One region of the Kocuria sp. CH-021 genome, then DNA from elsewhere that is predicted to be linked to it. Evidence: predicted binding sites of a transcription regulator. Region 1 holds the regulator's gene; each other region holds the start of a gene.
The links. The regulator HspR, encoded in region 1, represses chaperone genes until heat shock. The targets are predictions, from matches to a motif close to AAGTTGAGTCNNNNNGACTCAACTT.
Positions count from the first base shown of each region.

Region 2: the regulator HspR is predicted to act here: its motif matches at 776-800, upstream of clpB (ATP-dependent chaperone ClpB).
Region 3: the regulator HspR is predicted to act here: its motif matches at 1,227-1,251, upstream of ACPYN7_RS01980 (Hsp20/alpha crystallin family protein).

Region 1 is NZ_JBNAFK010000003.1:9,490-11,746, forward strand. It holds gene trmB (tRNA (guanosine(46)-N7)-methyltransferase TrmB) at 1-411, shown strand, start outside; gene ACPYN7_RS02545 (GNAT family N-acetyltransferase) at 408-902, shown strand; gene ACPYN7_RS02550 (heat shock protein transcriptional repressor HspR) at 1,023-1,463, opposite strand; gene ACPYN7_RS02555 (DnaJ C-terminal domain-containing protein) at 1,465-2,257, opposite strand, start outside.
Region 2 is NZ_JBNAFK010000001.1:23,733-25,989, forward strand. It holds gene ACPYN7_RS00105 (hemerythrin domain-containing protein) at 79-648, shown strand; gene clpB (ATP-dependent chaperone ClpB) at 881-2,257, shown strand, end outside.
Region 3 is NZ_JBNAFK010000002.1:145,052-147,308, forward strand. It holds gene ACPYN7_RS01975 (Gfo/Idh/MocA family protein) at 15-1,109, shown strand; gene ACPYN7_RS01980 (Hsp20/alpha crystallin family protein) at 1,273-1,818, shown strand; gene ACPYN7_RS01985 (NADP-dependent isocitrate dehydrogenase) at 2,017-2,257, shown strand, end outside.

The DNA of each region.
Region 1 (2,257 bases):
GACAACGTTCGCGTGGTGCAGGCCAACGCGCCCGAGGTCCTGGAGCACCTGCTCGCCCCGGCCTCGGTCGACGAGCTGTGGGTGTTCTTCCCGGACCCCTGGCACAAGACCCGCCACCACAAGCGGCGCCTGGTCTCCCCCGCGTTCGCCGAGCTCGCCGCCCGGGTGCTCGCGCCGGGCGGGCTGTGGCGGCTCGCCACGGACTGGCAGGAGTACGCGCTGGTGATGCGCGAGGTCCTCGACGCGTCCCCGCACTTCGAGAACGTCCACCCGGGCCCGCTCGCCGACGACGAGCACCCGGACACGGGCTGGGCCCCCCGCTGGGAAGGCCGGATCCTCACGAGCTTCGAGCGCAAGGCGCGGGAGGCGGGCCGAGTCCCGCGCGACCTCGTCTACCGCCGGACGGAGTGAGCGCAGCCTCCGGCCCGGAGCGGGACGGCTTCGTCGTGGTGCGCCCGGGTGATCCCCGCACGCGGCCGCTGCTCGAGGGACTGCACCTCGAGTACGTGGTGCGCTACGGCCCCGAGATCGGGGCGGAGGAGATGGCGCACCACCCGGTGGACGACTTCACCGTCCCCACCGGGGCGCTCCTGCTCCTCCTCGAGGACGGCGTGACAGTGGGCGGGGGCGCGTTCCGCCGGCACGACGACGCCACCGCCGAGCTCAAGCGGGTGTGGACCGCTCCGGCGCACCGCCGGCGCGGGATCTCCCGGCGGGTCCTGGCCGAGCTCGAGCGGCTCGCCGCCGCGGCGGGGTATCGGCGCATCTACCTCACCACCGGCAGCCGCCAGCCCGAGGCGTTCGCCCTCTACCGCCGCAGCGGCTACGTCCTGCTGCCCGGGACCGCGCAGATCTATCCGGGTGGCGTGTACGACGTGGGCTTCGAGAAGCACCTGCGCTGACGCGCACCGGTCCGGGTCCGGCCGTTCCGGGAACCGGCCGGCCGGGAACCGGCCGGTCAGCGCTCCTGCCGGCGCGGGAACCGGCCGGTCAGCGCTCCTGCCGGCGCGGGAACCGGCCGGTCAGCGCTCCTGCTGGCGCGGGGGCCGGTACAGCACCACGGCCTGCGAGATCTTGCGGGCGCGGGGACGGGCGCCGCGGGCCATGCGCACCACGTCCCCGCCGACACCGGCGGCGAAGATCCGCGAGGACTCCTCGGCCCGGTCCCGGGCGTCCTCGAGCTCCTGGGACAGCTCCGCCACCCTCGCGCGCAGGGCCGCGACCTGGTTCTCCAGCTGGAGGATGCGCCGGATGCCCTCGAGGGACACGCCCTCCTGGGACAGCACCTGGATCTGCTGCAGCTTCTCGATGTCGCGCTGGGAGTAGCGCCGGGCCCGGCCCGGGGCGCGGGACGGCCTGACGAGGCCGAGCCGGTCGTACTGGCGCAGCGTCTGCGGGTGCATCTCCGCGATCTCCGCGGCCACGGAGATCACGAACAGCGGCTGGTCTGCGTCCAGTGCCATCTCACACCCGCGCCTTCGCGGCCAGGCCGGCCCGGGGGTCCTGGGCCGCGGTCGCCTCGGCGAACGCCCGGACGGCCTCCTGCGCCTGCTCGTCGAGCTCGGCCGGCACGTGCACCTCGACCGTCACGATCAGGTTGCCCGAGCCCTTGGCCGTGCTGAACCCGCGCCCCTTGACGCGGAAGCGCCGGCCCGAGGACGTGCCCGCCGGCACCTTCAGCCGCACGGTGCCGCCGTCCAGCACGGGCACCTCGATCGTGGCGCCCAGAGCCGCCTCGGGGAACGAGATCGGCACGGTGACCTCGACGTCGTCCGTGCCCTCGACCCGCCGGAAGAACGGGTGCGGCGTCACGTGGACGGTGACGTAGAGGTCCCCGGCCCCGCCGGGCCCGGAGTGGCCCTTGCCGGCGAGCTTGAGCTTCTGCCCGTCCCGCACGCCGGCGGGGATCCGCACCGTGGTCTCCTGGCCGTTGCCGCGGCGCAGCTTGATCGTGGTGCCGTGCACGGAGGAGCGGAACGGGATGGTCGTCTCCGTCCGGATGTCCTCCCCGCGCGCCGGCGGGGCCTGGTACCCGCCGTAGCCGCCGGGCGCCCCGTAGCCCGTCTGGCCGCCGAACTGCGCGAACAGGTCCTCGAACCCGCCCGGGCCCCCCGCGCCGCCGGTGGAGTAGGTCGTGCGCCGGCGGCGCCCTCCGCCGCCTCCGCCGAAGATGTCGCCGAAGAGGTCCTCGAAGTTCGCCGAGCCGCCCCCGCCGCCGGCGCCGCCCGCGGTGAAGCGCGCGCCGGAGCCCATCGCG
Region 2 (2,257 bases), on a different contig from region 1:
CACGGGGCCGTGCGGCGCTCCTGCGCCGGCGCCGTCGGCCGCGGAACCGCGCACCACCACGTCAAGGAGGCACGTCCCATGACCGACACCCACGCTGCGGGAACGGATGTCGTCGACATCCTCACCGCCGACCACCGGGAGATGCTCGAGCTGCTCGGCCAGATCGAGGGCACCACGGACGCCGGCCGGCGCAGGGACCTGACCGACACCGTGATCGCGGAGGTCATGCGCCACGCCGTCGCGGAGGAGATGTACGTCTACCCGGCCATGGCGAAGCACCTGCCGGACGGCGCCGAGGAGGTCGAGCACGACAAGCAGGAGCACGACGAGCTCGTGCAGGTCATGAAGCAGATCGAGGGCGTCGACGCGTCCGAGCCCGCGTTCCTGGAGCTGATCCGGGAGATGCAGTCGCAGCTGCGCCACCACATCGAGGACGAGGAGTCGGACCAGTTCCCGAAGCTGCGGGCGCACATCCCCGCCGGGGACCTGGTGGAGCTGGGCGAGAAGGTGGAGACCGCCAAGAAGGTCGCGCCGACCCGGCCGCACCCGCACGCGCCGCACTCGGAGCTGTTCCACAAGACCATCGGACCCGGCGTCGGCATGGTCGACCGGCTCCGCGACAAGCTGACGGGGCGGAGCACCGGCTAGGCCGCCGGGCCCCACCGCCCGTTCGCCGGCGGCCCCTGTCGGACGAGCTCCCCGAGCTCGTCCGACAGGGGCCGCTCGCGTGCGGCGGGTGTCGACTCCGGAGGAAGGAATACGCTCTGTTCCTCCAGGGTTGAGTGAGATAGACTCAGGTTAGCTGAACTGCTCGGCCGCACCCGCAGAGGAGCAGCGACCGGGTCGGTTCGTCCCCGACCGTCCACCCCAAGGAGCCGCAGTGGAGACCAAGTTCACCACCAAGTCCCAGGAGGCGCTCTCCGCCGCCTCCACCAACGCCTCGACCGCGGGCAACCCGCAGGTCGAGCCCGCCCACGTCCTCAAGGCCCTCATGGACCAGCGCGAGGGCGTGGCCGTCGCCGTCCTGAAGGCCACCGGGGCCGACGTCGACGCCGTCTCGGCCCAGGCCAGCGCCGCCATCAAGGCCCTGCCCTCCGCGTCCGGGGCCGCCACGGCCCAGGCCCAGTTCAACCGGGGCGCCCTGCAGGTCATCCAAGCCGCGGAGCAGTTCGCCCGGTCCCTCGGTGACGAGTACATCTCCACCGAGCACCTCCTGTACGGCCTCGCCCAGCAGGAGGGGAAGGTCGGCGACATCCTGCGGGACGCGGGTGCCGGACCCGACCAGCTCAAGACCGCCGTCCCGTCCGTGAGAGGAGACCGCCGCGTGACCACCCCCGACCCCGAGGGCACGTTCCAGGCGCTCGAGAAGTTCGGCACCGACCTGACCGCCATGGCCCGCGAGGGCAAGCTGGACCCCGTCATCGGGAGGGACTCCGAGATCCGGCGCGTGGTGCAGGTGCTCTCGCGCCGCACCAAGAACAACCCCGTCCTGATCGGCGAGCCCGGCGTCGGCAAGACCGCCGTCGTCGAGGGCCTCGCCCAGCGCATGGTCGCCGGGGACGTGCCCGAGTCGCTGCGCGGCAAGACGCTGATCTCCCTGGACCTCGGGTCCATGGTGGCCGGCGCCAAGTACCGCGGTGAGTTCGAGGAGCGGCTCAAGGCCGTGCTCGAAGAGATCAAGCAGTCCGAGGGCCGGATCGTCACCTTCATCGACGAGATCCACACCGTGGTCGGCGCCGGCGCCGCCGAGGGCTCGATGGACGCCGGGAACATGCTCAAGCCCATGCTGGCCCGCGGCGAGCTCCGCCTGATCGGGGCGACCACCCTGGACGAGTACCGCGAGAACATCGAGAAGGACGCCGCCCTGGAGCGCCGCTTCCAGCAGGTCTACGTCGGGGAGCCCTCCGTGGAGGACTCCGTGGCGATCCTGCGCGGGCTCAAGGAGCGCTACGAGGCCCACCACAAGGTGCAGATCGCGGACTCCGCGCTCGTCGCGGCGGCCGCGCTGTCCAACCGGTACATCCCCGGCCGGCAGCTGCCGGACAAGGCCATCGACCTGGTCGACGAGGCCGCCTCGCGGCTGCGCATGGAGATCGACTCCGCGCCGGAGGAGATCGACCAGCTGCGCCGCGCCGTCGACCGCCTGACCATGGAGGAGCTCGCCCTGGAGCGCGAGACCGACCCCGCGTCGGTCGAGCGCCTCGCCGCGCTGCGCCAGGAGCTGGCGGACAAGAGGGCGGACCTCGACGCCCTCAAC
Region 3 (2,257 bases), on a different contig from region 1:
GGCAGAATGCGCCCATGCCCGCTCAGACCCTCAGCCCGTTCGTCGCCGCCTCCCTCGACGCCGCCCACCTCGACGACCCCGGCACCGCGACGGGCCGCACGCTCGGATGGGGCGTGGTCAGCACCGGCGGCATCGCGGAGAAGGTGGTCGCGGACATCGCCGCGCTGCCCGACGCCCGGCTGGTGGCCGTGAGCTCGCGGGACCAGCACCGCGCGGAGGACTTCGCCCGCCGGCACGGGGTGGAGCGCGCCTACGGCAGCACCGCCCCCGCCACGGGCCTGGACCGCCTGGCGGCCGACCCGGACGTGGAGATCGTCTACGTGGCCACCCCGCACGGCTACCACCACCGGGACGTCTCGGCGCTGCTGCGGGCCGGCAAGCACGTGGTGTGCGAGAAGGCCCTCGCCATGACCGCGGCGGAGGTCCGGGACCTGTTCCGCCTGGCCCGCGAGCACGGCGTCTTCCTCATGGAGGCCGTCTGGACCCGCATGACCCCCGGCTTCCGCACCGCGATGCGCTGGGTCCGGGAGGGCCGGCTCGGCCGGGTGCGCTCGGTCGAGGGGTCCATCGGCATGCACCGCCCCCTCGACCCGGCCCACCGGCTGTTCCGCCGGGCCGACGGCGGAGGCGTGCTGCTGGACATGATGGTCTATCCGCTGACCTGGACCTCCGCCGTGCTCGGCGCCCCGGAGCGCTGGAGCGCCCGCGCGGAGCTCGGCGCCACCGACGTGGACGTGGACACCGCCCTGACCCTGGACTACGGCCACGGCCGGGCCCACGTGAGCGGCACCCTGTCCAGCACGGTCCCGCACCAGGTGACGCTCAGCGGCACGGAGGGCTGGCTGCGCGTGGACGGCCGGATCAACTGCCCCACCACCCTGGTGCTGCAGACCGCCGCCGGCGCCCGCGGCGGCGCCGACCCCGCGGTGGAGCGCGTGGCCGTGCCGGGCGCGGGCTACGTCTTCGAGATGCGGGAGGCCACCCGCTGCGTGCAGCAGGGCCTGCTCGAGTCCCCCGTGATGCCGTGGGCCGACTCCCTCGAGCTCGTGGAGCTCTTCGACCGGGTGCGGGAGCGGATCGGCGTGCGGTACCCCCACGACACCCGCTGAGCCGACACCCGCTGACACGACGCACCCGCGCACGGCGCCCGCCGACGGGCGGTTCGCCGTGGGCGATCCGAGCCCGGACCTGTTGAAGAGCTCCCAGGGCGGCACTATCATGGTCAACAGTTGAGTTGATCCGACTCAACTAAATGTCGAAGACATTGCTCACATGGTTGAGGAGATGATTGACGTGGCCACGATGTTCACCCCGTTCAACGATTTCGACCGGCTCGCCGCCTCGCTGTTCGCCCGGCAGGGCCTGCGCGAGATGCCCATGGACCTGTACCGGGACGGCGACCAGTACATCCTGCGGGCTGACCTGCCGGGGATCGACCCCGACAGCGTCGACGTCGACGTCGACGGCCAGCTGCTGACCATCCGGGCGGAGCGGAAGCTGCCCGAGGTCCAGGACGTCCAGTGGATCACCCGGGAGCGGCAGAGCTCCTCGTTCGTGCGCCAGCTCAACCTGGGCCAGGGCATCGACATCCAGGGCATCGCCGCGAACTACGACAACGGCGTGCTCACGGTGACGATCCCCGTCTCCGCGCAGGCCAAGCCGCGCAAGATCCAGGTGGTCTCCGGCCAGGGCGAGCAGGTCTCCGGCCAGGGCGAGCAGCAGGCCCTGGGAGAGAGCCGGGACGGCTCCGGCGACCGCGTGATCGGCGAGGGCGAGCTCGTCAACGGCGAACGCTCCACGCAGTCCACCGAGGGCTGAGCCCGGCCCGGCCGGCAGCCGCCCCGCACCGGCCGGGACGCCACGGCCCGGGCCCGTTCCCCCGCGGGGAACGGGCCCGCCGTCGTGCCCGGAGCCCCCGCACTCCCCGGGCGGCCAGCGGGCGGGGCGCCGCCTCGGGTATCTTGGCACCAGGAAGCACCACCCCGATCCGACGACATCCTGGGAGACAGCCCGCACATGGCCAAGATCATCTACACCCGCACCGACGAGGCGCCCCTGCTCGCCACCTACTCGTTCAAGCCGATCATCGAGGCCTACGCCTCGACCGCCGGCGTCGAGGTGGAGACCCGCGACATCTCCCTGGCCGGTCGCATCCTCGCCGCCTTCAACGACCGCCTGCCCGAGGACCAGCGGGTGGCCGACGCCCTCGCCGAGCTCGGCGAGCTGGCCAAGAAGCCCGAGGCCAACATCATCAAGC